One region of the Fusibacter sp. JL298sf-3 genome, then DNA from elsewhere that is predicted to be linked to it. Evidence: riboswitches for the same ligand, from Rfam matches in the RefSeq annotation. Region 1 holds a riboswitch; each other region holds the start of a gene.
What was found. Region 1 has a riboswitch for cobalamin ahead of cobT (nicotinate-nucleotide--dimethylbenzimidazole phosphoribosyltransferase). Riboswitches for the same ligand answer to the same signal wherever they lie in the genome.

Region 2: it holds a riboswitch for cobalamin, as region 1 does, so the genes downstream of both, ACR6HW_RS14655 (DUF4430 domain-containing protein) here and cobT (nicotinate-nucleotide--dimethylbenzimidazole phosphoribosyltransferase) in region 1, are expected to answer to the same signal.
Region 3: it holds a riboswitch for cobalamin, as region 1 does, so the genes downstream of both, ACR6HW_RS03105 (DUF4430 domain-containing protein) here and cobT (nicotinate-nucleotide--dimethylbenzimidazole phosphoribosyltransferase) in region 1, are expected to answer to the same signal.

What each region holds. Positions count from the first base shown of each region.
Region 1 covers NZ_CM132608.1:1,316,887-1,327,234, forward strand. Annotated here, with positions in the region: gene ACR6HW_RS06500 (methyl-accepting chemotaxis protein) at 1-6, shown strand, start outside; gene ACR6HW_RS06505 (uracil-xanthine permease family protein) at 207-1,466, shown strand; gene pdxR (MocR-like pyridoxine biosynthesis transcription factor PdxR) at 1,540-2,934, opposite strand; gene ACR6HW_RS06515 (response regulator transcription factor) at 3,076-3,759, shown strand; gene ACR6HW_RS06520 (sensor histidine kinase) at 3,749-5,329, shown strand; gene ACR6HW_RS06525 (hypothetical protein) at 5,627-6,052, opposite strand; gene ACR6HW_RS06530 (pyridoxal phosphate-dependent aminotransferase) at 6,262-7,446, opposite strand; cobalamin riboswitch at 7,594-7,769, shown strand; gene cobT (nicotinate-nucleotide--dimethylbenzimidazole phosphoribosyltransferase) at 7,901-8,953, shown strand; gene ACR6HW_RS06540 (branched-chain amino acid aminotransferase) at 9,121-10,146, opposite strand.
Region 2 covers NZ_CM132608.1:3,065,528-3,075,875, reverse strand. Annotated here, with positions in the region: gene ACR6HW_RS14685 (ABC-F family ATP-binding cassette domain-containing protein) at 1-1,296, opposite strand, end outside; gene ACR6HW_RS14680 (HAD family hydrolase) at 1,416-2,084, shown strand; gene ACR6HW_RS14675 (GNAT family N-acetyltransferase) at 2,170-2,892, opposite strand; gene helD (RNA polymerase recycling motor HelD) at 2,908-5,163, opposite strand; gene ACR6HW_RS14665 (class I SAM-dependent methyltransferase) at 5,335-5,937, shown strand; gene ACR6HW_RS14660 (hypothetical protein) at 5,961-6,461, opposite strand; gene ACR6HW_RS14655 (DUF4430 domain-containing protein) at 6,452-6,853, opposite strand; cobalamin riboswitch at 7,084-7,248, opposite strand; gene ACR6HW_RS14650 (methyl-accepting chemotaxis protein) at 7,284-9,281, opposite strand; gene ACR6HW_RS14645 (UbiA family prenyltransferase) at 9,335-10,300, opposite strand.
Region 3 covers NZ_CM132608.1:638,048-648,395, reverse strand. Annotated here, with positions in the region: gene ACR6HW_RS03125 (aminoacyl--tRNA ligase-related protein) at 55-1,299, shown strand; gene ACR6HW_RS03120 (winged helix-turn-helix transcriptional regulator) at 1,304-1,612, opposite strand; gene ACR6HW_RS03115 (nitroreductase family protein) at 1,809-2,312, shown strand; gene ACR6HW_RS03110 (flavodoxin family protein) at 2,321-2,941, shown strand; cobalamin riboswitch at 3,064-3,240, shown strand; gene ACR6HW_RS03105 (DUF4430 domain-containing protein) at 3,367-6,726, shown strand; gene ACR6HW_RS03100 (S-layer homology domain-containing protein) at 6,936-9,758, shown strand; gene ACR6HW_RS03095 (DUF4430 domain-containing protein) at 9,769-10,348, shown strand, end outside.

The DNA of each region.
Region 1 (10,348 bases):
GTGTAGAGACTTTACAAAAGCGTCCGTCAAAATCCTCGACGGACGCTTTTAGTTTCAAAAAAACAACTTGAACTGCCCAAAGGTTTGTGGTATAGTTTTTTAGAACAAATTGCATAGTCGATGCTTTTTAATTTGGTCCTGTGAGGCTAAGAAGAGAAGATCCCAATCTTCTCCCAACTATTATTCACTTTAGGGGAGGTTTTTTTATGTCTACAAACGCATACGTCCAGTCACCGACGACGTCAACACTAAAAGATGCAAGGAATTTTATTTTAGGCCTTCAACATCTTATTGCCATGTTTGGCGCAACGGTACTCGTTCCCATTCTAACTGGATTCAACCCATCGGTTGCACTCTTCAGCGCCGGTGTCGGCACCTTAATTTTCCACTTTTGCACCAACTTCAAAGTTCCGGTTTTCTTAGGTTCTTCATTTGCATTTATTCCACTTATTATACAAGTAAAAGAGATGTCCGGTGGCGATCTGGCCTATGCACAAGGCGGTATGATTGTCGCGGGTCTTATTTATGTGCTGATGTCGATTGCTGTACGCTTTGTCCGCGTCGAAACCATCCGACGCTTTTTACCGGCTCAGGTAGTCGGTCCCATGATTGTGGTCATCGGTTTGAAGCTGATTCCAGTTGCTTACGGCATGGCCAGCAGCCAATTTTTACTGGCGGGCATCGCCCTTGGAACAGCACTTGTAATCAACTTATTCGGTAAAGGCTTTGTCAAGCAACTGGCCATCCTCATTGCCATCGTCGTCAGCTACAGCATTGCCGCGGCAATAGGCGCAATTGATTACACGGCCATCACCGGTGCCAAAACCTTCGGACTGCCGGCATTCACACTGCCAAAATTCAGCCTTGAAGCCATCTTTATAATCGCGCCGGTCGTTATCGCCGTCTTTATGGAGCACATCGGCGATATCACCACGAACGGCACCGTGGTCGGGAAAAACTTTATCGCAGACCCCGGTCTTCACAGAACGCTTCTCGGAGACGGTATCGCAACGATTTTCGCAGGATTTATCGGTGGCCCGGCGAACACGACTTACGGTGAAAACACAGGGGTTTTGGCACTGACTAAGAACTACAACCCCGGTGTTCTAAGAATTGCAGCGGTCTTCGCCATTGTTCTCAGCCTCGTGGGTAAAATCGGCGGCGTTCTCGCCTCTATTCCTACAGCAATCATCGGCGGCATCAGCTTTATGCTCTTTTCAATGATTGCCATTGTCGGCGTGAACACCATTAGAACCAGTGCGGTTAAATTTAATATCAAGAACAGCCTGATTATAGCGACGATTCTTTTTATCGGTCTCACACCGGCGTACGCACCGGCTATTGCACCGACACTCGCTATTCCAGGGACTGCTGTGGCACTTTCAGACTTGAGTTTGGCAGCCCTCGTCGGCATCTTGCTCAACGCAGTTCTCAACTTTAAAGCACCTGCTCAAGAAACCGCGTAATATCGGAAACTCATAATAACAAACGCCCTCTCGCAAGTCAAATAGCGAGAGGGCGTTTTTATGTCGGGTGTATTTAAAGGCTGTTCACAGAAAAGCGATTGGCAATACGCACAAGTGTTTCAACACTCTTTTCAATGGCATCGTCGGGAATACCGCTGTACGGGAAAACCAAGATACCGCTGTCGAGGTAATTGTCCGCCCCCTCCAACGTCAGCCCTCTCTCCCGCGCTTCGGCGAGCAGCCCTTCTACGTCGGTTCCCCGCTTAAAGGCCAGCACAACGTGTAGACCGGATTCTTTTCCCACCAGTGTAAAGTCCTCGCTGTCGTACCCTTTAAACGCTTCCACCAACAAACTGTTTTTACGCGCATAGTGCTTGCGGATGCGGCGGATATGCTTGTCGAAATACCCCTCTTGCATAAACTGCGCCAGAGTCAATTGTTCGATTTTTGAGACCGACTGCGAGTAGCGCCCTTTTATCGCATGATACGCATCTAATAAGCTGTCCGGCAACACCATAAAACTGATTCTAAGAGCCGGTGTCAGCAGCTTTGAAAAGGAGCCGACATAGATGACCCCCAGCCCTTTGCTGAGGCCCTGAAGTGCCGGAACCGGATGTCCCTCGTACCTCAAAAGGCTGTCGTAGTCGTCTTCTATAACGTACGACCGGTTTTTAGCGGCCCACTCCAGTAGATGAAAGCGCTTTTGTATCGGCATGACGCTTCCCGTTGGATACTGATGTGACGGCGATACATAAACCATTTTAACAGGCAACTTTTCAAGCTCTTTGACATCGATGCCGTCGGCGTACACCGGCACGCGGTGCGTGGTGTAACCGTAGTCCTGAAAGATGTACAAGCCTTTGGAAAATCCCGGGTACTCAAAGGCAATTTCATCGGACTTTGCGTCAAACATCGTCGCAATTAAACCGAACAAATACTGTATCCCCGCCCCTACGACAATTTGTTCCGGCGTGCAGACACCGCCGCGGGTCGTGTGAATAAACTTGGCAATTTCCTGTCTCAGCGCATACTCCCCTTGCCCATCACCATAAGTGAGCAGGTCGTGGGTACGGTATTCCAGAACGCGATTGGTCACTTTTTTCCATTCGTTAAACGGAAAGCTCTCTTCTTCTATGCCGTCAGTGCGCATTTCTAAGCGCTTCGGTACGACGGCAGACGGTTGAGTGCGTTCACTTTTAAACCAAGAGATGTCGTAGCGTTCCAAGGCGTTGACATAATACCCGCTTTTAATACGACTTTCAATGTACCCCTCGACAACCAGTTGGTTGTAGGCGCTTTCTATTGTCGATTTGCTCACCCCGAGCGTGTCGGACATAGCGCGAATAGAAGGGAGTTTTAGCCCCTTTTCGAGAGTGCCTTTTAAAATCTCCTCTCTTATAAAGTCGTAAATCTGTACATACTTCGGCCGGTTGCTCTTTTCGTCAATCGGTATCAGCCATCCTGTCATTTCTGTCCCTCCGATACTGGATTAATTAGGCATTTTTCTTAGGTCAATTATACCCTATGACGCACCTGTAGACAACATTTGTTGTGATTCGGCGTTTTTTTTGATATATTAGAGCCATATCAACAACTTATAGGAGATCTTATGGAAAAAATATTGATTGCTGAAGACGAAAGTAAAATCAGCCGAATCATCGATTTACAGCTCAAACACGTCGGGTACGATACCACGGTAGTCGACAACGGCAAGCGGGCTCTGGAATGCCTGGCGCACGAATCTTTTGACCTCGTTTTACTCGATGTGATGATGCCCGTCATGGACGGTATAGAAGCTTGCCGAGAAATAAAAACGCTCTACCCCGACATCAAGGTTATTATGCTCACCGCCAAAGACGATATCGGCGATGTCATCACCGGACTCGATTCCGGTGCCGATGACTACGTGACAAAACCCTTCATCTTCGAAGAGCTTCACGCGAGAATACGCGCCAATATCAGGAAGACTGTCAAGCCATCAAAAGCAAATGCCAGCGAAAACGCTTTGGCTTTTTTAGACCTCAAAATCAACACCACCACTTTTGAAGTGTATCGTCAAGACCAATTGATTACCCTCTCTAAAACGGAGTTTGATTTGCTCAACTATTTGGTACTCAACAAAGAGATTGTTTTAAGCCGAGAGCAAATTCTCAACCACGTTTGGGGATACGATTACTTTGGTGGCCTCAACATTGTCGACGTCTACATCAAATACCTACGCGATAAAGTTGACCGCCCTTACGAACGCAAATTGATTCATACAGTGAGAGGACGCGGATACGTTGTTAAATAAAATTTACCAGCGCTTCAGACGCTTTAAACTGACGACGCGTATCGCCATAACCAATCTGATTTTGTTTGTGACCTTGCTCATGCTCATCTACTTTTTGGTTTCTCTACTAACCAAGCAATTTATCTTTATGAAAAATCGCGATGAGCTCCTCGACAAGCAACGGCAGATTAACGAATACCTCGCTCAGGACAAAGCGCTTTTTGAAGGTGAAGAACCCAAAGAAAAAATTCATAAAATCAGCCAAACGCTTTCGGAAATTCGCTTATTTGAAAGCTCACAGTTCATCCTATTCATCCACGATAACTCGACGTTGAACTCGTATTACTACGATCCCAACTACTACAAAGACCGTCTGCAGCCCTATGTACCTTTTGAGATTAAAAATATGAACCTCGTCACCACTTATGGTGAACGCCTCATTGGCGATACTTTTCCCCATGCGTTTTTAAAGTTTGATATTTTACACAGTTTTGACGGCTTTGACTACAAGAACGTCTTTACAGGCACTTTACCGTTGCCTAATGCCGGCATGAGCAGTGCCGTTCAATCCATACGCATCGGAAAAGAAGATCTGTGGTACAGCACGCTAAGAATGGGCTTTGAAGACGGTGACACCGTGTTTATCACGCTCTTTTTGACGCCGCAACTGGACCTGAGTTTTTTAACCAGCTTGAGGACGGCGCTGATACTGGGGAGCACCATCAGTGTTTTTATCATCTTTTTCTTCGGAAAAGCTTTAACCAAACGGGCGCTCCGACCGCTAGTGGATCTCTCTTACATCTCGCAAAGCATCGACAACGAGACCCTTAACTACCGCATTCCCACTAGTGGTTCCAACGATGAAGTCGATACGCTGATTAAAAGCCTCAACTTAATGCTCGACAACTTAGAAAAGTCGTTTAACACGCAGCAGCGCTTTGTATCAGACGCCTCCCACGAGCTTCGAATCCCCTTGACAATCATCTTAGGGTACACAGACCTTTTGAAAAATATCGGCAAGGACGACCCGGAATTGCTTGCGGAATCTCTGAGCGCTATAGAAGACGAAGCTAAAAATATGAACCAGTTGGTGGAACGCCTCCTCTTAATTGCGCGGCTCGAAAACAACCGCTTAACTGCCAATCTCGAAGAAATCGACTTGCTTCTCTTTATGAAGAAACTCAAGTACGAGTGCCAGAAGATCTACAAAGACCGAGATTTCATCTTTCAAATGCAATACAAAGACGGTCTCTACGGCGACGGCGAGTTGCTGAAGCAAATTATGCGCGCCCTCATAGAAAATGCGGTTAAATACGCACCGGAATCGGACATACACATACGCACTTACGAGGAGAAGGATACCCTCGTCATCGCAGTGGTGGACTTTGGCCCCGGGATTCCCAGTGCAGAACTGCCACTGCTCACCAACCGCTTTTACAGGGTAAGTGCCGACCGCAACCGCACGACTGGCGGCACAGGCCTCGGCCTCTCCATTGTCAACGCACTTTTAAAAGTGCACCACGGCTACCTTCAGATTGAAAGTCAAGAAGGCAAGGGCACGGTGATGAAATGCGTTTTTCCAAAGACTTAACCTTCAGTTTATGTTGTGAAAGCTGTTTCAAGCGCACGAAAAAGCAATAGTTTTTCGAACAGTGCGCATACTCTAAACCTCATCTGAAACAAAGACCCGTCTCTAACGATGGTCTTTGTTTTTTAATGTGCTCTCGACGCACAACGTCGGCGCCGTTACTATGCCCCCCAAAAAAGCCTAAAGCCCCTTTAAAAAACGGGCTCCTGCTATTTTTTCGATATGCCAACGGTACTTGTCCGGCAACTCTTTGTCTACAGCAATCACACGAACGACAGCTGCTTATGGCAATCCCCGCGATTAAGAATCACTTGCTTTATGTGCGCCACAATAAAATACAGCACACATTGCTAAAAATGAAACACCATACACCAATGCCGTGGAGATTCTCGCAAACAAAGCCATCAACCCGACAAGTGGTAAATAATAAAATTGAGTTGCGACACCTACGACGTTTGACCAATAATGTCCCAAAATAACCACTTGGTACAAAAGCAACAGCAGCACCGCAAAGGCCATTGCGTTGCCGATAAGAAACGCCGACTTTTTATTTTCAACGAGTTTATTCGAAAACCGTCCAACAAAGAACCAAGCGATTAGAAAAGCGATGCCAATCCCTTTATAAGGCAGCACATGTTCATAAAAGATATCTGTCGCCAAGACATTTATAAAACTCCCTAGGAAAAACGGAATACTCCCAATCAACAGCAAAATCGCCTTTTTCATTTGCCCCTCCTTCTCTCTAAGTCAACATACATTTCATCCCCTATACGTCTCTAAGTTTCTACTAAATACATCATCTGGTGCCATATCTCGTTATTGTCTCGTTCACAACAAAAAAACGGCACAACTTCTTTTCAAAATTGTGCCGGTTCTTTGATAGTGAATTCTTTTATTAAGTTGCTATAAAATCATCATGCTAGAAGGTAAAACCTCTATTTTTTATAAGTTGCTGCCAACTTTTCAAAAGCAGGTAACGAGCGGTGGATCATCTCTAAATCCACGCAATAAGAAATTCTAAAGTGTCCCGGGTAGCCAAAACCACTTCCTGGAACGAGTAGAATGTTGTGCTTTTTCGCTTCCATAACGAACTCGACATCGTCTTCGCAAAGCGCTTTCGGGAAGAAATAGAAGGCGCCGTCCGGTTTGACGATTTCAAAGCCGAGGTCTACCAAATGCTTGTAAAGCAAGTCTCTTCTCGTCTGATATTCTTGAATATCCACAGTTTCATCAATGGCGTCAGCAGTTACTTTCTGCCAAAGAGCCGGTGCGTTGACAAATCCCAGCGTTCTGTTGGCAAATGCGAGACCGCTCATTAAAAGCTCGACGTCTGCAATTTTGCTGTTCACTGCAATATAACCAATGCGCTCTCCTGCGAGACCGAGAGATTTTGAATACGAGTTGACGATAATGGAATTTTCAAAGATGTTATGGATATTCGGCACCTTGTGACCTTCGTACACAAGGGCTTTGTACGGCTCATCTGATAAGACGTAGATGGCGTGGCCGTATTCATTTTCTTTTTTCTTTACGATAGCGGCCATCTCTTTGAGTAGGGCCTCTGAGTAAATCACACCCGTCGGATTGTTTGGCGAATTGATCATTACCGCACGGGTCTTTTCTGTAATCGCCGCTTCAAAGGCGCCTAAGTCCGGTTCAAATGTTTTGTCATCTGCTTTGACGACCACTGGGACGCCGTTGTGATTTTTAATGTAGAAGTTGTATTCCGCAAAGTAAGGCGCAATGATAATGACTTCTTGTCCAAAATCTAAGATGGTTCTCAGGACGACGTTGATACCGCCTGCCGCTCCGACAGTCATTAAGACGTGTTCGCTGCCAATTGGCTTTTCAATATCTTTATTAATTGAGTTCGCTACTTTTTGACGAACTTCTTTATAACCTGCGTTGTCCATATAGCGGTGCGCGCCGGGTTCATCGGCATTGACCACTTCTTTTAATTTATCGATAACGGATTTTGGGGGTTCAAAATATGGATTGCCCAAACTGTAGTCGTATACATTGTCTTCGCCATAAGCCGCTTTTAATTTTGCGCCTTCGACGAACATCTTTCTAATCCATGATGCATTTTGTAAATTTTCTTGAATGACTTTTGAAATCATATCAACGCCCTCCTTATATTTTCGCTACAATGCATTTGCTTTCATTATAACATGAATTCCGGGTTTTGCAATTTTTTTGTACCGTTTAAAATTTTTTAACAACCCTTTGTGGAGAACTTGCGCTTGACAGCGGTTTTGTTTTCCTATAAAATTGCTATGATACTAGGTGCCTCAACTGAGGAGAATAGGGAATTAGGACGAGCCTAAGCGAACCCATCACTGTGTTGCGTAGAAGGTGTACACGATGCCACTGCCCTCGGGCGGGAAGGCGTACCCCCTCGGAGACGCTGAGCCAGGAGACCTGCCTATTATCGGCAAATTGAGCGACGGTAAAGCCCATTGCCCCCAAAGGGGGTAGTGGGCTTTTTTTAGTGAGACCCCTGTCTTTCTCCAAAGGGCGTCGACGTGCTAATAAGCCGCGCGTATTTGTAATTCATATAAAGGGGCGTATAATATGTATACACTAAACAACTGTTTAAAACAAATTGAGTCTGTAGATTTGGAAATGGCGGCGCACGTGAGAGCTCGCGTCGACCAATTGATTAAACCTCAAGGCTCTATGGGGACAATAGAGGAAATCGCCGTTCGCCTGTCGGGCATTATGCGGACGCCTTTTCCACGAATTGAACACACCGCTGTAATCGTTATGTGCGGGGATCACGGTGTTTGCGAAGAACACGTCGCCTCGGCACCTCAGCCGGTGACACTCATGCAAGCCATTAATATGACCAAAGGCCTTACAGGAATAGGCGCACTCACCAAAGCATTTGGCAGCCGACTCTATACCGTAGATATCGGAATCAACTCCGAGAAGGTGCCCTACGATGCCATTATCAATCGAAAAATCAAATACGGGACTGCCAACATGACGCAAACTGCTGCGATGACGAGAACTGAAGCCATAAAAGCCTTGGAAGTCGGCATTGAAATGGCACATACTGCCGTCGAAAATGGGGCTCACCTATTGGGCACAGGGGAAATGGGCATTGGCAACACCACACCTTCCACAGCTATTTTATCTGTTTTAACTGGTGAATCGCCTGAAGTGCTCACAGGTATGGGCGCGAACTTCCCCGAACATCTGATTCCCCACAAGGCGCAAGTTATTAAACGCGCTCTGCTGAGGAACACACCGGATCCCACGGATGCGCTAGACGTCCTTTCAAAAGTCGGGGGCTTAGATATTGCAGGAATGGCCGGCGTCATGCTCGGTGGCGCCCAGCTTAAAGTCCCCGTGGTTATCGACGGGTACATCTCCACAGTGGCAGCGCTTGTCGCCTGTGCACTGGAGCCGAAAGTCAAAGAGTACCTCTTTGCCTCTCATGTTTCCCTTGAAAAAGGGGCGGCGCTTGCAACTGAGCGCCTTGGCCTAAAACCGTTTCTCGACCTCAACATGAGGCTGGGGGAAGGGAGTGGCGCCATAATGGCCTTTAACGCCTTTCAAGCCGCGTGTGCAATGAATGCCCATATGATTACCTTTGAAGAAGCGGGGTTTGGCGTCGTCTAGTGTACCGGCGCTTACTAAAGGCGGTACAGAGACGCGTCATTTAACCCCAGCTACTAATTTAAAACTTATACAAAGCAACTAAAAAAACTGACCGCTTATTCTGAAAGACTTATAAGTCCTTCAGATAAGGGGTCAGTTTCAATTCAATAAGCTGTCTCTTTTAGGCTCTATTTAACTTTGTAAATCCAACCTTCAGGTGCCTCTACTTCTCCGAATTGGATACCTACGAGCGTATCGTAAAGCTTCTTAGTCACAGGGCCAACTTCTGTTTCGCTGTGGAAGACGTGAAGTTTGCCGCCGACTTCAATGCCGCCGATAGGTGAAATAACAGCTGCAGTACCGCAGGCGCCAGCTTCGATAAACTCGTCGAGTCCGTCTACACGGCAGTCGCGTTCTTCAACAGTCATTTTTAAGTAGTGCTCCGCCAAGTGCATTAATGAGTACTTGGTGATACTCGGCAAGATTGACGGTGATTTTGGCGTCACAAATTTATTGTCTTTTGTAATACCAAAGAAGTTTGCCGCACCGACTTCTTCAATTTTAGTGTGTGTTGCAGGATCTAAATAAATACAATCTGCGAAGCCTCTTTGAACAGCTTCTTCATGAGGCAATAAGCTTCCCGCATAGTTACCGCCAACTTTTGCAGCGCCTGTACCGTGTGGTGCAGCTCTGTCCATATCCGCAATCATAAAGTTAACCGGTGACATGCCGCCTTTAAAATATGCGCCAACCGGTACACAGAAGATACCAAACATGAATTCCGGTGCCGGTTTAACGCCGAGGTTATGTCCAACGCCAATTACATATGGTCGAAGGTATAAAGACGCGCCGGTGCCGTATGGCGGTACAAAGTGTTCATTTGCTTTAACAACTTGCATACAAGCATCAATAAATTTATCAACTGGAACTTCAGGCATTAAAATACGGCGACAGCTTCTGTTAAGACGCTTGCCATTTTCATCAGGTCTGAACAACTGAATTTCTCCGCTTGGTGTTCTATAGGCCTTTAGACCTTCAAAACACTGCTGTCCATAGTGAATCGCCGTAGAGGCTTCACTAATAGAAATCATGTTGTCCTCTACCAATTTGCCTTCGTCCCATGCGCCATCTTTCCAGATTGACACATAGCGTAGGTCCGTCTTATAATAGCCAAACCCCAAATTGTTCCAATCGATATCGACTTGCTTTTTCATCTTCCAAGCTCCTTTCACTTTTTTGCCCGTACGACATGTTGCCGCCGGGCGCTTGACCCATCGGCGTTTCACTAGCCGACGGTTTTGTGTAAAACGCTTTCTTGGAAAAAGGTTACCCACAGCTATTATATAATAGTCTCAGACAATTTACCAGTGCGATGTACAAATATAAAACCTTTATAACAAATTTATAGCATTTCAA
Region 2 (10,348 bases), 1.7 Mb from region 1:
GCCGATGGGCATAAACTGAAGCGTGCTGTCGAACAAAAAGCGTTCCATCATCTGCGACGCCGTAATGCGGTCGCCTTCAGCAGTCCTGACGTACTCCCCGGCCTCTTTGATGTAGTCAATCGCCCGCATCTCTGCCGGCATGTGCATCTGATCTTGTGTAAAGAACCCAAAGACCACCGTGTCGCCGACGTCAATGCGCCCGGCAGTCGGCTCAATCTCCCCCGCTATGATTTTCAGAAGCGTGGACTTGCCGATGCCGTTGGCGCCGAGGATCCCGATGCGATCGCCCTTAGCCGCGGTATACTCAAACCCTTCAAAGAGCACTTTGTCGCCATATGCCATAGAGAGGTTCTCAATCTCCATAATTTTACGTCCCAGCCGCGCACCGCTAAAGCTGATGTCCATCTCGTCGTCTGTGGCCTGCCCCATAGACGCTTTGAGCGTTTCAAAACGTTCAATACGCGCTTTTTGCTTCGTGCTTCGCGCCCGTGCACCGCGCTGAATCCAAGCGAGCTCCCGTCTATAGAGATTCTCCTTCTTCGTCGCTTCAGCAGACTCCAATTGCTCGCGTTCCGCTTTCTTTTGCAAAAACACGTTGTAGTTGCCTTCGTAGGTATACACCGTACCGCGGTGGATTTCAAAGATTTGCGTACACACGCGATCTAAGAAATAGCGGTCGTGTGTAATCATTAAAAGCGCCCCTTTAAAACGCTGTAAATACGTCTCCAACCATTCGATGGTGGTGTTGTCGAGGTGGTTGGTCGGCTCGTCGAGAATCAAGAGGTCGCAAGGTCTAACCAATGCCCCTGCAAGAGCAACGCGCTTGCGTTGTCCCCCTGAAAGGGTCTTTATTTTTGCATAAGTGTTGCCGACGCCCAATTGTGTGAGCACCGTCTTGGCATCGCTCTCAAGTTGCCAGAGCTGCATGGCATCCATCTTCTGAACGAGTGCCGTCATAGCTTCCGGAGAAACTTCGCCGTTTTCAGCATGCGCATAAGCCCGCATGACTTCAAAGGCCTCTGACGTACCGGCAAAAACGTAATCCATAACTGTGTCCTCCGGTTCAAAAGCCGTCTCCTGAGGCAAATAGCCGATTTTTAGGCCGTTCTTTTTGAGAAAGCGACCGCTGTCCGGCGCTTCGAGTTCCAATATCAATTTCAGCAAAGTGGACTTGCCGGTGCCGTTGACGCCGATAATGCCCGTTTTCTGCCCTTCCTCTATACTAAAGTTTACCGCTTCGAGCAACTGACGCTCGGTGTAAGCCTTTCCGATGTTTTCTGCTGTGAGCAAATGCATGTGTTCACCCTTCCTTTATTTCAATATCTATCAAATTATATCACCGACCTGTAAAAAAGTCCAAACCGTTGCATAAAGGCGTAAAATCTGTTACCGTAAAAAGAAAAAAAGGAGTCCTTATGTCTACACTGATTTTTTTCGATATCAACGGCACATTAATCGAACGCGATGCTCGAACCGATTTGCCTATAGAAGAAGCGATGAACACCTTGCTCGACACCCAAGACGCCTTAAAAGGCGTCGATACTGCGGCACGGAGCGACAAGGACGTTTTTAAAGAGGTTCTGGGCAAGTTCAACCGCCCCTATACAGAAGCGCTTTTCGAAACCCTGTGCACCTTGTACCGCACGCAACTTGAAGCCTACAAAGACAGCGATGTCTGGCGGGCCAATGTCGACGCCGTCCCATTTGTCAAAGCCCTTGCCACTAAAGACGTCGACCTCGCTCTAATCACCGGCGAATTGTCCTTAGGCGCTCAGTACAAACTGGAAAAAATCGGCGTGTACGCGCACTTCCCCGTGGGCGGCTTTGGCGAGGACGGTCTCAAGCGCTTTGAAATCGCAGAGAGCGCCTTGAAAAAAGCCGAGGCCCATTACGGGAAAACCTACGACCGCCTCTACGTCATCGGCGATACCGTTTTGGACATTCAAACGGCGCGCCATATTGGCGCAAAAGCCATTGCCATTGCCACTGGTGCACACACAGCAGAGGCGCTCGCCGCAGAAAATCCGGACAAAGTCATTCACACCTTTGCCGAACTGGCCGATTACGAAGTGTTCGCCGAATAGCCAAGCGCCTTGTCCAGCTAATTTTAAAGCCGACGCGACGTCGTACTGCCCGTACGCATCGTGTCGGCTTTTTTACAGTGGGTTGCTACCCCTTTAGAGACGCCAAAGCGGTGTCCAACGTCTGTACAATGGAAAAACCCAAGGCTTCAAAACTCGCAGAAGCCTCTGTAAATGCGTACACCGATTTTGAAGCAGAGGCCTCTGTCAGTACCTTACAGATTAAAGACGTTCCAATGCCGCGGCGCCTCTGAGGCGGTGCCACAAAGACGTCGTCGAGACAAAAACCACCGCCTTTTGTCCAGTGCCCGTACGCAACCCCTACATACCGCCCGCCCGACTGCACTGCGTACAGTCGATACCCCGGCGTCTGCACCGCCGATTTAAGAGCCGGAATTTTGTAGATGGCGTCAAATGGGATGCACAATTGCGTCGCAAGGCGCTCATCCCAATGCTCAAGGCAAACGACAGCGGTCGTCCCCATGCGGCCGGCCACTTTGTCAAATGCCATCTTGTACACTTTCAAACCACTAGTGACCTGAAAGTCGTTGGCGTTAAAAAGGGCCTCGTTGGCCTCAAAGTACCCGCTGTCCTCAGCACTTTGCACAATTGTCGGCACCACCCCTTTTAACTGATAAAAGCGCTTGATAAAACGCAACGTCCCTTCTAAATTGCGCACCTGCGCCTTTCTCACCACAGCGATGTTGCACGTTCTATCCTCTGCACTGTGATAGAGCGTTCCAAAATCCATTTCAGTCCGCGACGCGAAAGGCAGTGCCCCCACGTCTTCTATTGCGTCTCTTCCAGTCACATTCTCCCCCTGTTGTCATGTGGTTCTATACGTTTTTAAAGGCTCGGGAAATACGCTTGACAGGGCGTGTACGGCCATATGGTGCATCGCGCGCGTCGACGCCACATAGAGCATCTTGACGTCGAGTGCATCCAGTGTATACGCTTCTTCAAGCGATACGATAAACACGGCGTCAAATTCCAGCCCTTTGGCAATATAAGCCGGTAAAATAACCATTCCCGCTTCGTATTCCGATTCGTCACCCTTTAGCATTTTAGGTGCATATTGCTTGCGCTTTTTCAGCGCCTGCAATACTTTTTTACATTCGTTTTCCGTCTTTAAAATAAGCGCTATCGACTGATAACCTGCGTCGACACATTCCGCTAGTCCGTTCTCCAACGCGTCATACAAAGCTTGTTCCGACGCATGTGACTCAATTACAGGCTTTTCTCCGTGGCGAATAACGGGTTTTGCCAAAACTTTTTCAGCGTTTTCCCATTTGCCGATGATGTGGTTGGCAACTGCCATGATTTCCACAGTCGTTCTGTAGCTTTGTTCAAGTGTCAAATACGTCACGTGGTCTTCACGGAATACTTCGCCGATGAGCTCTCCCCAACTGTCCATACTTCTATAAGCGTGAATCCCCTGTGACACATCGCCGAGCAGTGTCAGCATCTCTGTCTTACAGACGTTTTGGATAACGGCCACTTCAAAGGGGCTGAAATCCTGTGCTTCGTCGATGACAATCGTCTTGATGTCACTGGCGCCGTCTACGCCGAAAAATAGGGCTTTGAGCAGTATCAGTGCCGCCATATCTTCTTTTTCCAGTTGACGTGCTTTCAGCTGTGCTTCAAGATGTGCCCCCACGGCTTCCGGCGCCGAGGGCGTCGATTGAAGAAAAGTGGCAAATGCCCTGTAGTGGTCGAACAACTTGATTTTTTCAAAGGCCTGCATATACACTTTGACCAGCGTTTTTACATCGGCGTCCAACTTTTGGAGCCGCGATGCCTTTTCGTCCATTAACGCCACAACTTTTTCCCGTCGCTGTTCGTCAGGTGGCAGTGTTCTGAGCAGGTGTTCAATGGTGCCGTCATAGTGTGTTACGGCGCGTTTTCTCAGCCGTTCAAACTGTTGTTGCGTTCTTATTTTCAATGTTTTTTCCAGTGTCTTCAATCGCCTGTATAGCGGCAGGTGTCCCAAATCCTCACGTAAGAGCTTTCTCATTTCTCCGGCAGACATGAGCACATGCCCCTCGTAGACAAAGGGCACCGTCGGTAAAAACGCCGCTTCGCAAGCTTTGAAGTACGCTTCCACATGGACTTTGTACGCCAATTTCCCCTTGTACTTTGAAACCGACAGCGCCGTATCGTATCCGCGCTCAAAGTAAGTCGTCAGTTTTTTCATCGGCGGCTCGATTTTCATTCGAAGGCCCGTGCACCCTCTAAAAAAAGCTTCAAAAGTCGTCTGGACGACTTTCTCCACACCGAGCTCCGGCAACACTTGGGAAATGTAGTTGAGGAACAGGTGATTGGGTGCCATAATCATGAACGCTTCAGGCCGTATAATGTCCTGATACGTGTAGATAAAGTAAGCGATTCTATGAAGGGCTATAGTGGTCTTGCCGCTGCCGGCGACGCCTTGTACAATCAGGGGCTTGCGCATATCTGCCCGTATCACTCGGTTCTGCTCCGCCTGTATCGTCGTGGCAATATCTTTTAACCGGTTGTCGGCACCTGCATTCAGTGATGCCTGCAGCAAAGCGTCGTTGGTGGCGATGTCGATGTCCATATACCGCTTGAGCACGCCTTTTTCAATCTCGTATTGGCGCTTGAGCAGGAGTTCGCCGCCATACGTTTCCCCTTGCGAATCGTAAGTGGTTTCACCGAGTCGACCCTCGTAATAAACACTGGCAATCGGCGCGCGCCAATCGACAATAATCGGCAAATCGTCGTCTTCTTTCATCAACGACGTCTTGCCGATGTACATTTGTTCGATTTTGTCACTGCCGTCTGCCCTAAAATCAATCCGTGCAAAATAAGGTTTGTCATAGGAACGCGTCAAACTCAAATAGTTTTTTTCCGCCATCTCCATATAACGCGTGTTTAACATAATGCTGATGTAGCTTTGCGAACCGTCCAGGACATCGAGATCGGCCATGGCCTCTTTGACGTTCCGCCCGTAGAGCGCTTTGTACTGCTCAGTGGCGTGAATGGTCATGCGCATATAGTCTCTTGTAAAGGAGAGCCGCGCTTCCTCTGACTCGAATTCTGGGTGTTTTCGTTCAGTCATCATTGCCTCTTTTCTCATAGGGAAATCGCTTGGATTTCCGCGCGTTTAAGTCGACACTGGTGAAATTCGTGGAAAATTATTTTACCACATTTAACGCCTTGGTTTCAATTGGGCATTTAAAGAAAGCGCCTTTTTTGATATAATCTTAATCACTATGTAACGAAAGGACCTATTATGAAACGTTTTGAGGAACGGGTGTACCCTAAAAATATGCGCCCGACCAACGGCATGCTCATTGAGCATCAAGCGCGCTACGACTTCGTCAAGTCTCACTGTAAGGGCCGTGTCTTAGACATCGCCTGCGGCTCAGGCTACGGCGCAGACCACATCCACAACCTCCAAGTAACCGGCTACGTCGGCGTCGACATCGACGCGGCAACTGTCGCTTACGCAACTGAACACTACGGGGGAGAAAACCGCCAATTTCTCGTAGGGGACGCACTGGACAAAACACTGCCGTCAAAGCTCGGCACTTTTGACGTCATCATCAGCTTTGAAACCATCGAGCACTTTCACGGCGACAGGCAGTTTCTTCAGACGCTCTACGACCTCTTGGTTCCCGGCGGTACGCTGTTTATTTCGACGCCATTTGGCAGAGGCGTCGGCCAGCCGTGCACTTGTCCCTACCACGTTCACCAATACACTGAGGCCGAATTTTTAGAGCGCCTCGAAATTTTCGACCAGGTGACTATGTACCATCAAGTTGGCGACACCATTGAACAGCCTTTACCTGAAAAACGGTATTTTTTAATGCTCGCAGAATGCAAAAAACTCTAAACCAACGCGTTTAGAGTTTTTCTTTACATATGCGGTTTTACTTTTTCAACAGTTCTCACAACGGGTTTAAATAAAAACAGCGCAATGAGAAAATTTGACACGCCGTGTACGATATCAAACGGCAAGCCGCTGATCCAATACGTAAAGCCGTAGGCGGCGCCGTAAAAAAACGACTCAAAGATAGCAAACATCAAGCCAAATGTGAAACCAAATACTGCCGAGAGCCCTGCATAGGCGTATTCATTTCGCGTAACCCTCGACAACAAACTCGCCATCACAATCAGCAACGGCCATATAAAGTAATAGCCGATTATCCAAGTCCCAAACCCCCACAACAACACCTCGGTGGTTACAAACACAAACGCTGCAAGCAGTGTCCGCGTCTTGCCAAAAACAACGGTGTACACAATGAGCAAAAACGTGACAATTTCCACGTTTGGAATGCTAAATAAGGCCATCTTACCCGCGGTTAGCGCCGCGGATAAAATGGCTATGAGGGTTAAATCTCTCGTTTTTATTCCCAATTTTGAATCTCAAACCGATAGACGTCGCCGTCGAGTACCGGAATGTCTTTTACGCCGACCATAGCGGGTTCTCCATTGATGGAAATGTGGTAAAACTCTTTCTTTTCTTGCGTTGCCACATACCCTTTCATACCGATGAGCATCGGTCCAAAATCTTGTTCGTCAAATACAGTCCCGAGTGTTTCTTTCTTCTCTTCGAGCAAATCGTATAAGTATTCTGCATCGGTGTGAAGTGTCATTTTTTCATCGATGTTTTCCGACGGGATAACCACTTCAACTGTAACGGCTTTTGAGCCCTCTTGTGTTTCTGCACCGAAGAATTGATTGTAGGCAAAAAGTGCGCCTACTGCAACCAATACCACAACCAGTGCAATGACCAGTTTGTTTTTCATTATAGCCTCCTTAGTAATTATCCGCTCTCGCACTGAGAACGTCTGTTTTTTTTTCAACAACATCCGACGTCGTCTCGAGGTTTTAAGTCGATTCTCACCACCGAGCTTTACTCGGCAACCTTTCTAAAAATCGCTTTGTCTCAAGAGCGCCTTCTCACGCGTAAAAAGCCCGTTCTCCAAAGGGAAAACGGGCTGTATCAGCTTCATTTCCATCCCACTTCCCAGGAGACTTCTATCGTTCATCAACGGCAGGTCTACCGGCTAGGCTTCATCCTCTGACCACCCTTCCCGCTTGCGCAGTGGTATGTGGCGTTCGTCGGCCATACGGTTGCTGGGACAGCTCGCTAAGCGATTCCCTATTAAGTCTTGCGACACCTGTTGACGTTCTGTTGTTCTTACTCATTATAATGAATTTAAAAGCCAATTGCAACTAGATTTTGAACTTGCTGATTTCTTCATTGAGGTGGACAGAAATTTGGTTGAGGTCTTGTGCGGACTTCGCCACTTCCTCCACGGCAAAGGTCTGCTGATCCATAGAAGCGGTTACCTCTTCTGAAGCGGCAGCCGTTTCTTCTGAAACAGCTGAGATGTTCTCAATACTGCTGACGATGCGCTCCTTGTCTTCGTTAACTTCCGATACAGACTGACCGATTTCATCGATGTTGCGCGTGATTTTTTGGAACGCCGACTTAATGGTTTCAAAGGCGCCGATAACGTCGTTCACCGCGCTGTTTTGATTTTCTGAGATCGTCTTGAGCGTCGTCATACTGCTCACCGACTCAGCACCGTCTTGTTGGATGTTGAGGACGATTTCTTTAACCTGCTCTGCTGCATTGGCAGACTCTTCAGCCAGCTTTCTGATTTCCTCAGCGACAACTGCAAAGCCTCTGCCGTGCTCTCCGGCGCGCGCCGCTTCAATAGAGGCGTTAAGTGCCAAGAGGTTGGTTTGAACTGAAATCGCCGAAATGGAATCCAAAATACCGCCGATTTCCTGTGTGCGATCGTTAAGTTGTAAAATAACAGTTTCAATGGCCTTGTTGGCGTCCATCGATTCTCTGTTCTTATCGCTGAGGTCGCCGACGGATTTAAGACCGCCTTCATACGCCTCTGTTGTGCTCTTAGCAGAAAGCAGCATCTCGTCTGTGAACTCGTTGAGTCTGACGAACTTCTCTGAGAGTGCACGCGCCACCAAAGTACTCTGCTCGGCATCTTGTGCTTGATCTTGTGCCCCTTTGGCGATGTCTTCAACAGTCTTCGCCACTTCGTCTGCAGAAGCACTTACTTCTTCACTTGTAGCTGCAAGGCTTTGCGACGACGTCGTCAATTGTCCGGACACTTGCTGAACATTGTTTACCAACTTCCCAAGGTCTGAGATGGTTTCATCAAAGAACTTGCTCAACACGCCGATCTCGTCTTTGGATTGAATATCCGAATGAACACTGAGGTCTCCGGTACGAGCGGTTTTCATCGCTTCGACAAGTCGCTTGATGTTATCGTTAAAGCTCTTTGTAAACAAGAAGACCAGTATCACGGCAATGACAAAGCCGAGCAATGACGCCAAGGCGATGTTTGTAATAATGGTGTTTAAATCCGCTTGAATTTCGTCGTAATAGAAGCTTGAAACAACAGTCCAGCCCACGCTTTCAATCGGTGAGAACGAAGCCAGTTTTTTGTGCTTTTCACCATCTTCTGTATTGGTGTAGTCTAAGGTCTCCATGCGGCCTTCAACCAAAGCGGCTTTAATGACTTCAGAATCCATCTCTTCGCCGATTTTTGACGGGTTTACATGGGTCATAATAATGTTGTTGGCATCCACGGTAATCGGATAACCTTTTTCGCCGATTCTCAAATCTTTGGTCTGATCGTTTAGAGTGTCGAGCAATAAATCAGCGGCGATAACGCCTGCGAATTTTCCCTGTGCGTTGTACACCGGTGCACACGCTGTAATCATCATGGCGTTTACCGTGTCGTCGAAATAAGCGTCTGTCCAGACAAATTTACCGCTGTCTTTGGCCAGTGTGTACCAGTCGCGCGTCCGCGGATCGTAGTCGCTTCCGAGGTCGTCGTCCGGTTTCACCAACATCTTGCCGGCTGTCGTTCCCATATAGATGGAGAAAATGCCGTCGTTGCTCGACGCATAACTGTCGAGGACTTCTAAAATAGCGCGTTCGTTTATCGCCGGATCCGCCAGCAACGCCTGTTTAGAAAGCGCTTCGACAATGCCCTGATAGCCCGACAAATAGCTTTCCATAGACATGGCTATCTGATCGCCCACATCCTGTGTGGCTTTTAATTGGTCGCTCTTAATAATACCGGATACCCGCCAATAAGTGAGCCCCCCCACTAAAATTTGTACGATTAGAATAACTGCTACAAAAATTGAAATGACCAGTTTTCTAATACTTCTCTTAACTTTAATCTCATTCATACAAACCCTCCTCGCTATAAAAGCGCCTCATTAAAAAATCGTAATATTCGCTTTTATACCCCGAGTTCGATCCATTCATTCACCAGTACCCCTACAAAAAGTAGTATATTTACAACTGTTGCTGTCATAACGAAATTTTTAACCGCCAAAACAAAGGTTTTTCCCTTTACAGGTGCTTTTACAAAGCGCTCGGTCTGCCTGTAGACAATCGGCGTCAAAACAAAAACGCCGAGCAGTACCGTCGGAAGAACCCCACACAATACTCCGATTAAAACCACGGCGTAAGCCGCTATGACATTGCCAATATAAAGTTTTACTGCAGCCTGACGGCCGATGGCCACCGGTAGTGTATGGCGTTTGTTAACGATGTCTTCTTCTCTGTCGCAGATGTTGTTGGCCAACATGATGTTGGCAATCAGCAGAACAAACGGCACGCAAAGCCACGCGATAGGCAAGAGCACCTGATGCGCTAAGGCAACAGTCAACCAGCCGCCTTGCAAGTGTACGCGAATAGGTTGCTTGCTGTAACTGTGGATATAAAACGCTAAAAACGGAATGATGCCCCCCATAAAGCTGCCGCTAAACACCTCGCCTAAAATGGTTCTCGATATGGGCAACGGTCCAAGCGAATACAGCATCCCGACGCCAAAGGAAGCCGCACCTAATAAAAGTACAATATAATCCGTTCGAACAAATAAAACAAGTCCTATTATAACGGCTAGACCAAAGAGTGCATATAGGACCAATTGCGCATTTTTGACCGACAGTTCACCTGCCCCCATGGGGTTGTGCACTTCGTAATGATACCCTTCTTTAAGTTCCGCTTTTTGATAGTCCATATAGTGGTTGAGACCTGTGGTGCCCATATCCACGAGCAACAGGGCCGTCAGCATCAACAGCGCGTTAATCGCATCGAGCTCAACACCGGAATAAGCCGCCATCAACGTCCCCATCAAAAACGGCAGGACACTTGCGACTTTTGTCTGAATTTCTACAAATTTTAAAAATTTCTTAATCATCTTTTTTCACCTTCTTATTATTCTATCGACACATCGATTATACAGTAT
Region 3 (10,348 bases), 680 kb from region 1:
GAACGGTGCCTCAAGAGGCATGTCGAACCGGATCACACGAAAGGAGTTCGATTTATGAAAGTTACACAGTTAGTGGGGAAGCGTTACAAAGAGGTGTCGAGTGATTGCAAGAGCCAAGGCCACGCCGTACTCGTAAGAGGCGGTTACATCCATAGAGTGGGGAGTGGTATTTATTCGAGTACCCTGTTGATGACGCGGATAACACAGAAAATTGAGCAGTTGATAAGAGAGGAGATGAATGTACTTGGCGGGCTTGAAGTGTCTTTGCCAGTGGTACTGCCTGCAGAACTTTGGCGTGCGTCCGGCCGATGGGACAGCGTCGGAGAGGAACTTTTAAAAACGGAAGATCGAAACGGTAGTGCGGTTCTCCTCGCCATGACTCATGAAGAGGCCGTCGTCGACTTGGTGCGTCACTGGCCACTGGACACCGCCTTTATGGTTTATCAAATTCAAACCAAGTTTAGGGATGAGGAAAGACCGAGAGCAGGGCTTATTCGGACGCGAGAATTTAAAATGAAAGACGCGTACTCGTTTCACAAGACGCAAAAGGATTTGGAGGCGTTTTACGCAAAGGTGCTCGACGCGTATTTGAGATTTTTCAAAACGGTGGGCCTTAAAGACGTAGAAGTGGTAACCGCTGAGTCCGGCATAATGGGTGGCGATGTGTCGCACGAACTCATGTTGGTGACGCCGATAGGCGAAGATAAGCTGGTGCAGTGCACGGCTTGCGGTCACTTGTGGAACGCAGAAGGTGAAGACTGGACGACTTGTAAAGCTTGTGGCAACGGCGCCCTCGTTTTTAAAAGGGGTATCGAAGTGGGCAATATTTTTCAGCTTGGAGACCGTTACACCAAAGCTATGGGAATGACTTATAGCGACGGTGGTGATGTGAAGCACCCGCTAATGGCGTGTTACGGCATCGGTATGGGGCGATTGGTGGCGTCAATTGCAGAAATCTGTGCCGACGACAGGGGCGTCGTTTGGCCGGCTGCCGTCGCGCCTTGGGCAGTGGAAATCTGCGTGCTTAATTGCTCGGATACCGCTGTAAAAGAGGCGGGGGAAACACTCTATGAGGCCCTATTATCGCAGGGGATAGAAGTCCTTTACGACGACAGGGCCATCCGTGCAGGCGTTATGTTTTCAGAAGCCGATTTGTTCGGTGCGCCGCATCGTCTAATTGTCAGCCGAAAGGCGCTCGACGCAGGCGGTATCGAATGGCTGGATCGAGTGCGTGGCGAAGCGACGGTAATAACAGCGGCGGAATGTGTAGCGGTTCTAAAGGAACGGTTGGCGTTTTAAAGTGCTATAGTGCGTCTGGCAGTGGCTCTTTGCAGTAGGCGTTGTAGTACCCTTCTCCCCACTGGCACATCATCGATAGGACGGGCATTAGGGTTTCGCCAAGCTCTGTGAGGCTGTATTCTACTTTAGGGGGGACTTGTGGGTACACTGTGCGCAAGACGAGGTTGTCCGATTCGAGCTCGCGAAGTTGTTGGGTGAGCATCTTAGGGGTGATATGTGGCATAAGGCGTCTGAGTTCGCTGAATCGCTTCACCCCTTTTGTGCCGAGATGCCAAATGATGAGGGGCTTCCATTTGCCGCCGATTAAGGCCATAGTGATTTCAAATGTGCAGCTGTACTGTTTGCCATTGACCTGAAGTTTTGCACAGGGATTATCCAAGGGCTTCTCCTTTCTAATAGTATCTTTTTAGATACTATAGCACTTAATAGTGCATACTTGTTAATATCAAACTGTTTCGTTAAAATAATAGCATGAATAGGCAAACATATCAAGAGTTAAGGAGGCTTATATGAACGCTATTTTTACGAGAAAGAGTATTAGAAAGTACAAGGAATCCAAACTGTCAGAAGCTCAAATTGAGTACTTGCTCAAGGCGGCCATGCAGGCACCATCTGCGGCGAATCAACAGCCTTGGGTATTTGTCGTAATCGACGACAGAGAGGTGCTTTCGGCTATTGCGGCATTTAACCCCTATGCACAGATGCTGAATACGGCCAGTTATGCTATTGTGGTGTGCGGCGACACGTCAAAAGAAAAGGCAAAGGGATTTTGGGTACAAGACTGTTCCGCTGCAACGGAGAACATTTTACTCGCAGCTGAGGACGAAGGTCTTGGCGCCGTGTGGATTGGCACCTATCCAAATGAAGAGCGCGTCGAAAAATTGAGTGCGCTGCTTCAGTTACCGAAACACATTGTCCCCCTGTCAATTGTAGCTGTGGGTGAACCGGATGAATCGAGAACGGCTCAAAATCGTTACGACGCTACGCGTGTTTACCGCAATTCTTACAAATAGGAGGATGTATGAAAGTCATTGCATTTAATGGAAGTCCCAGAAAAGGCGGCAACACACAACAAGCCCTAGAATGGGTGGCAACTGAACTCGAAAACACGGGTGTAGACGTCGAAATTGTACAAGTGGGGAATCAAAAAATAAGAGGGTGTCTCGCCTGCGGCGCCTGTAAGCGCAATAAAAATGAGAAATGTGTTATCGACGATGACCCGGTAAACGATTGGATTCAAAAAATGAAGGCAGCAGACGGTATACTGCTGGGCTCGCCGACTTATTACGCAGGTGTCGCAGGAACCATGAAGTGCTTTTTAGATCGCGCTTTTTACGTGGCGGGCAACGCGATGCTCAGGCATAAAGTCGGTGCGTCAGTGGTCGCTGTTCGGCGCTCCGGTGGCATTCCGACGTTTGAACAATTAAATCACTACATCAATTATGCAGAGATGATGATGCCCAGTGGCAACTACTGGAATGTCGTACATGGGACAGCACCAGGAGACGCCATTCAAGATAAAGAAGGGCAACAGATTATGCAGACATTGGGCCGCAATATGGCTTATTTGCTAAAGACGATGGCAACCGCCTCAGGGGCACCTGAACAAGTAGAGAAAGTGTACACGCACTTTGTGCGATAAGCGGTTCTTCTAATGACACAGCAGTATTGATGATACGCACTTAAAATAATTGTAGGATAAAAGTTTTATTTCAACTGGATGTAGTTGACAAGTAATATTGGTTGAGATAAACTGATGATGAATTTAATAGGAACGTTCAAGGTGCCGTGAAAACGGATAATAGGGAAGCAGGTGAGAATCCTGCACGGTCCCGCCGCTGTATGAGCTGATTTCACATCATTTGCCACTGCCGTAAGGCGGGAAGGCGGTGTGAAAGGCGACGCTTGAGTCAGAAGACCTGCCTAGAACGCATGTTGCAGTAACTCTACGGGGGCTTAGAGGCAAATGTCATATTTTTTTGATGTTTAAACCCGCCGTGCGCGGGTTTTTTTATATGCAGAAAACACATGATGTTCTGTAGCAAATACAATTATGGGAGGGGTATTATGAAACGTAGAATGTTGGCGCTGCTGTTGGCCGTATTTATGGTGACGACAGCCTCACAAGTAGCTCTTGCGGCAGAAATCGTCTTATCAGTCGAGTCGGCTGAGAATTTTGAAAATGCCAAAGATGCTGAATTGAACTTTGTCGCCGAGAACACCTCGGAAACGGCTTTAGAAGGGTATTTTGTAACGGGGGTGTACGAGTCTGGGACAGACCGTCTATTGACGTACAACTACGTTAAAATGCAGATGCAGCCCGGTGCAAAACAGCACTATGGCAGTTTGCTTCAAATGCCTACAGAAGGTCTATTTTACGCAAAGACTTTTGTATGGGATACTTTAGTTGCACCGAAGACGTTAAGCAACCTATTAACGGTTAAGGGCAATAAAGAACCCGTGGAGTCCCTTACTTTCGCAAGCGGAGATTTACACCTTTCCGTGGGGGCGGAACAAGTGCTCCAAGTTGTCGTAAAGCCCGAAAGTAGACAAGGGGATCCGCTTATCTGGAAATCCAGTGATCCTACTGTCGTCAAAGTAAACGATGGTGTACTGACTGCACTGGCAGAAGGTTCTGCAACAGTGGAAGTACGGACACCAGACGGTGGCAAAACAGCCACTTGTATCGTTGAAGTCGTCAAAAAAACAGCTCCGATTCTAACTGAAGTAACCAAAGCGATTCGCGAAACAGGAGCGTATGTGTATGCGCAGAACGACGCTCCAACAATAGGCAGTATAGGTGGCGAGTGGTCGGTATTTTCGCTAGCACGTGGCGGCATTGACGTTCCTGCGAGCTACTACGACGATTACTACGAACGCGTAGTCGCCCATGTCGCTCAAGAAAGTCAAAAGGAGAAGCGACGCTTTAGCGATAAAGTCACAGAAGTCGAACGCATTGCTCTGGCACTGGCTGCTATTGGCAAAGAACCTTCCAATGTCGGCGGTGTAGATTTATACGATTACATTTGGAACAAAGGGGCCAATTTCCCTAACATTAAGCCAAGTGGAGAACTCGGCGCACGACAGGGCGCTAATGAACTGATTTTTGCACTACTGGCACTCGACGCTAAAGGGACAGCAGAACCACAAGGTGCTACGGCGACAAGACAGTGGATAATCGACAAGTTGCTTGCTGACTATCAGTGTGATGGTGGGGGCTTTGCATTGTCGAAAGCCTTTGGCTTAGACGTCGATATAACTGCGATGGCTTTACAGTCTCTTGCACCGTATCGGGATCAGCCGTCCGTGGCCCTCGCTATTGAAAATGCACTCGATGTTTTGTCTCAAATGCAAAATGACGATGGGTCCTTTCAGTCGAGCTATGGCGATTCAAGTGAAAGTATAGGACAGGTTGTTGTCGCTTTGTCAGCGCTTGGCATAGATGCGCACACAGATGAGCGCTTTGTAGAGCAGAAAGGCACACCTGTAACAGCACTTCTCAGCTATTATGTAGACGGCGGCGGTTTTAAACACGCTAAATCGGAATCGGGTCCCAATGCAATGGCAACCGACCAAGGGCTATACGCACTGGTGGCCTACGAGCGCTATGCAAAAGGTGCGCTTGCCCTTTATGACATGAGGGATGTGGAGAGCAGTATTCAGGAAACGCAGTTAGAGGCGACGCTCGCCATAGAAAAGCGGATTATCGGTAAAGGTGACACACTTTCTAGAGTTTCAATTGGATTTAATGAAGGGGATACCGTTTGGGATGTGTTCGAAAGAGAATTGACTGCGCGCAATATCCCATTTGAGCACATGTACTATGGTACCTATGACAGCGTGTACATTCAATCTATTGACGGCGACGATGAATTTGACCACGGTTCTGGGAGTGGTTGGATGTTCCATGTCAACGGCGAATTCCCAAATGTAGGGGTATCGAAAGTACCGGTTAAACAGGGGGATGCCATTACCTTTGTCTATGTACAGGAGTACAACGACAGCACGTTGTCACTAGCGGATGTAGTAACCCGTTATGTCAGCATTGCCAAAACGGATTATCTCGCAAGTGATTATACGCCGGAATCTTATAGTCGATTGGCACAGGCAATTCAAAGCGCTGAAGTTCTCGTAGCCAATCCAGCGTATCAGGGAAAAGAAATCGACGATGTCAAAGGTTTGGAGCTAAGCGACGCTATAGCGACCATTTTAGCGGCTCAAGAGGCTTTGGTTGTAAAAACCCCTTATGTGCCGACGCCGGCAGTTGTTCCAGACGACTTTCAAAACGATTTATGGTTGAACACCAACTTTCAAATTTTAGGTGTAGGGGAGACCTATCAGCTGGTGAGCAGAAGGGTTCCTGAGATTATTGATGGGCCAATAAGCAACAGCATCACTCATCCTCCTTATCGCTATAGGTTGGTCAGTGGGGACAGTGTTTCGCTTGAAGAGACAACGGCGTCTCAAATGACAGTAACTGCTGTCAAAACAGGTACCAGTGTGGTAGAAGTTTCTTATGACGCAGTAGAAGCAAATGGGAAAATGTACGGCGCCTGCTCTCCTGTTAACAAATCGTATTTTGTGGTAGACGTTCAAGAGACGCCAGACGCACCTTTAGCCCTATCAACGGATATTGCATTACGTAGCTACGACACGGTTTACTTTAGTCAAGGGGAGACGACGCCTTATACATTTACAGTCACTTCAGACGCACCATTTGAAGTGACTGTAAACGGACAGACCCAGCCGACAAACGGCTCACAAGTTACTGTACAGCTTGAAAACAGAAGCAATATTGTAGGGATTCGAACAGCTTCACAAGTGCTCTATTATGTGCTTGATGCCAGAAAAATAGAGGTGGCAGTGGAGAATGAAACCTCTCCGGGGCAACCGCTACGTGCGGGGGATACGGCACATATTGCCTTTAAAGGTATAACGATGCCGGTTTATAAACTCGCTACGATATACAACCCGACTTGGTATGCGCCAAACGGTCAGTGGGGATCGACATATGGCACAACGGTGCGCTATACAAATCCCGACTTGGGAGAGTTGATCTCTTACGACAATGTTCAGTATGAGTTGGCAGAGCACAACGCCATTCGAGTGACTTTACCTGAATCTAAAACATATACTTTAGCAGAGGGACATATTGATTGCGAATGGTGGGGCTCTCCACTAGGTACTGAGCGCGATATGTCTGGTCCTGGAGAACCGAACTTAAACGCAGATGTGTTGAGAGATAAATTTTCTGTGATGCCGTCAATTCAATTGGTTGTGGACGCTCAACCGACAGTTGCCGAAGAAAAAGTCGATCTCGAATCCAACGTTTTAGAAACACCGGAAACACAGGAAGCGCTAGAAGCACCAGAAGTACCAGAAGCGCCGGAAACACTGGAAGTACCGGAAGGTGCAGAAACAAAATGAATTCAATTGGACATTTCTAACAATTAAGTAAGCTGGGATGTCAGTCGCTCCTAAAGGCAAATAAGCGATGACAACACTAGAAAGACCGCTGCAGCTGTTAGCCGTAAAAGCTTAAATCTGTTGCGGTTTTTACTGCTTTTCTACTATACACTAAGGCGTTTTGTCATCGGATCAACTGCCGTTAAAACGACGCCACTGGAGGTTAAACTATGAAAAAATCGTTATGGGTATGGCTGTTAATCATCGCCTTAACTGTAGTGCCCAATTTTGCAGCTGTTTCCGTGCACTACGATGCGGTTACAACCGAGGCACAAATCAGTATAGACAACTTGACTGAAGGGGAAACAGTGAATGTCGTCGTCGAAAAAGACGGCAGAAGGTATTTTGTCGATGCCCAAAAAGCCACTGGAAGTACTCATGTCTTCAGAACGCAATTGCCTCAAAATATAGGGGCGTTAGATGTCGTCGTCAGCGGTGAAGGATTTAGCGAAAGAGCTCTTTTAGAGACAGGAGAAACAACAGTCGTTCTAAATCCCGACACTTTTGAAAGCGAGCGCGCAGATGCCATTGCGCTGAATGTGACACCGAAAGTTGACAGTGTCTTGCCTATTAAAAGCCATACTGCGCGCAAGCAACGCGTCGAAGTGACATTAAACAACGCCCAAACGGTTTCTATGTCCGCGGATCTCTCGCAACTTAAAGAGGACATGCCGCGCTTCATTTGTCGACGAGACGCATACGAACTAGATGTTCCAAAGGGAACCGTAATCACAGGAAATACGTCTAGAATCGCTTTGATGGACCCCCTTTCTGTTGCAGAACCATCCCTTCAAAATCAAGCGGATGCCTTGGGCGTAACCTTTAGCAAAGCCATTCGCTTAGGCAGTGTGGTTAGAACCGATTTTGATCGCCACGTTACACTTGTCTTTAAAGGTGAAGGGGCAAAAGAAGTCCTATGGGTTGAGGGCGCTACGACGACTAAAGTGCCTAAAGATGCCGGACAAGAACACGATGTTTACGCCTATCGCTCGGGAAATGATTTAATCGTTAAGACTAAACACTTCACAGATTTTGTCACTTATCAACCTAAAGACGCCTCTGGTGGCGATACGAAGCCACCGGTGCAAGATACTGTTCAAGTCACTTTGTCAATTGATAAGCTAACCATTGGGAAAGGGTATGTCGTCGCCTCAGAAACACGAACGGCAAACTCAGGTGACACGGTATGGGATGTCCTTAAAAAAGCCTTAGATGAAAAAGGCATTTCTTACGCGCACACATTTACCCCTAAATACAACAGTGTCTACGTAGAGATGATCGACGGTGACGGTGAGTTTGACCACGGTTCGGGAAGCGGATGGATGTATAACGTCAACGGTAGTTACCCTAATTACGGTTGTAGTCTCTACACGGTCTCCAATGGAGACAAGATTGAATGGCGTTATACGACAAATTTAGGGGCTGATTTAGGCGTTGATTTAAGTCAATGGGAAACAGATGAAGAAAAACCCCAGAGTCAACCTGAAAATACCACCAACAAAACAGAGGTACTCGAAACAGAACAAATTCCCAAAGGGCTTAAAAATGCTTTTAAAGACGTAGATAGGCTATCGAAGTGGGCAATAGAGGGGGTTGAAGCTGTCTTTGACAAGGGCTTGATTAAAGGGAGTGACGGTTACTTGTACCCTAAGCGTGAGATTACAAGAGCCGAGTTCACCAAACTTTTAGTCGCTATGCTGGCGCTACCTTCTGTTGACGACGCGTATGCGCATTACGATGATGTCTTGTCGACGGCTTGGTACTACGATGTGATAAACACAGCTCGTGCGTATGGGATTTCTCAAGGTACAGGCAATCGTTTTTATCCTAATCGGGTAATCAGCCGTCAAGAAATGGCTACAATGCTCTATCGTGTAATGGCTTTAGACGAGAAAAAGACATCGACTTTTGCAGATGACGCTCAAATTGCGGCATGGGCTCGAGAAGGTGTATACACGCTGGCCGCAAACGATGTCTTAAAGGGCAATGGCGAGGCTTTTGAGCCGAAAGACGTTTCTACAAGAGAAATGGCGTTTGTCGTCCTGTCGAGATGCCTAGATTTGCCTAAGAAACAGTTGGAAACGAAAGCTACACCAGTTGCTGAAGCCGTAGCTGCAGCAGCTCAATACGTGGGCAATAGCGTAACTTCGCCAATCGTTTCTAGCGTCGGAGGCGAGTGGGCGGTTATCGGTCTTCAGCGTTCGGGGTACCGGACACCTCAGGCTTTTAAGTCAGCGTACTTAGAGGCACTGAAAAAAACACTCGATGAAAAAAATGGACAATTGCACCGTATTAAGTACACGGAATACGATCGTGTGCTGCTAGCGCTTGCGTCCCTTGATATCGATGGTAGCAATTTTGAAGGGTATAATTTAGTGGCGCCTTTGTCTGATTTCAATACCGCTGTTAAGCAGGGGCTAAATGGCCCCATATGGGCGCTTATCGCTTTAGATGCTCGAGAATATGTGCTGCCCCAAGAGGCAGATGTTCCTGTGGTGGCAACGCGACAAATGTATGTTGACTACATTCTAGAGAGGGAAATAGCAGGTGGCGGTTTTTCTTTGACATCAGAAGCCCCTTCAGATGTTGATATTACTGCAATGGCGTTGACTTCATTGGCCGCTTATAAAGATCAACCGAAAGTAAAAGCGGCGATTGAACGCGCTCTAAAATTTTTAGAAAGTGAACAAAATCCAGACGGTTCGTTTTCATCAAACTGGGACACGCAGGCGAGCAGTGAGAGTATTTCACAAGTAATTGTCGCGTTGTCAACACTTGATATCGATGCTTTAACAGATGAACGCTTTGTTAAAAATGGCAATTCACCTGTAGCGGCGTTGTTGACATTTCAGACGAAAAACGGCGGGTTCAAGCATGTAAAAACAGGAGACACAGACCAAATGGCTACAGAGCAGGCACTGTATGCATTGGCAGCGTACCAACGTTATTACAACAAACAGCCGGCCTTATACCATATGCGTACAATGAAATAGTTGGAGAGTCATGAAAAAAAAGATTATATACGGTGTTTTAATTATAGCGGTTTTGGCCATGTCCTATTTTATGACAGGCCCTTTAAAGCCCACTACGTCTATTGAGCCGCTTCCGAGCGTCTCTTCGTCCGAAATCACTCTATCGGAGAAACCACAAGAAACAGAAAAACCCCCTGAGAGGGTAGCTGAAGAAGAAAGCACCTCTCAAATACGAGAAGTACCTGAGGAGGAGACGCCGCTTAAGGCGGTTCCGCCTCAATCTGATGAGCATGACGAACCCGATCAGAACGCCGGGACTACTCCTGAAGAGGTTAAACAGGAAGAAGTCGATGCAGCAGAGATACCTGAATCCGAGCCGGAAACACCACCAGCTGAAGAATCAGCTGAAGAATCTGTGGCGCCTCCGACATCTACTGAAGAAAAAGACGAATATCTAACTGACCCCATACCTGAAGGCAAACCTCAACCTGTAGAGTGGCAAGATACTGAAATCGACACTTCCACAGAGGGATATATTACGCTGTCGGTTAGTTGTAAGACCATTTTGGACAATTTAGACCTCTTAGAACCAAACAAGTTGGAATTGGTGC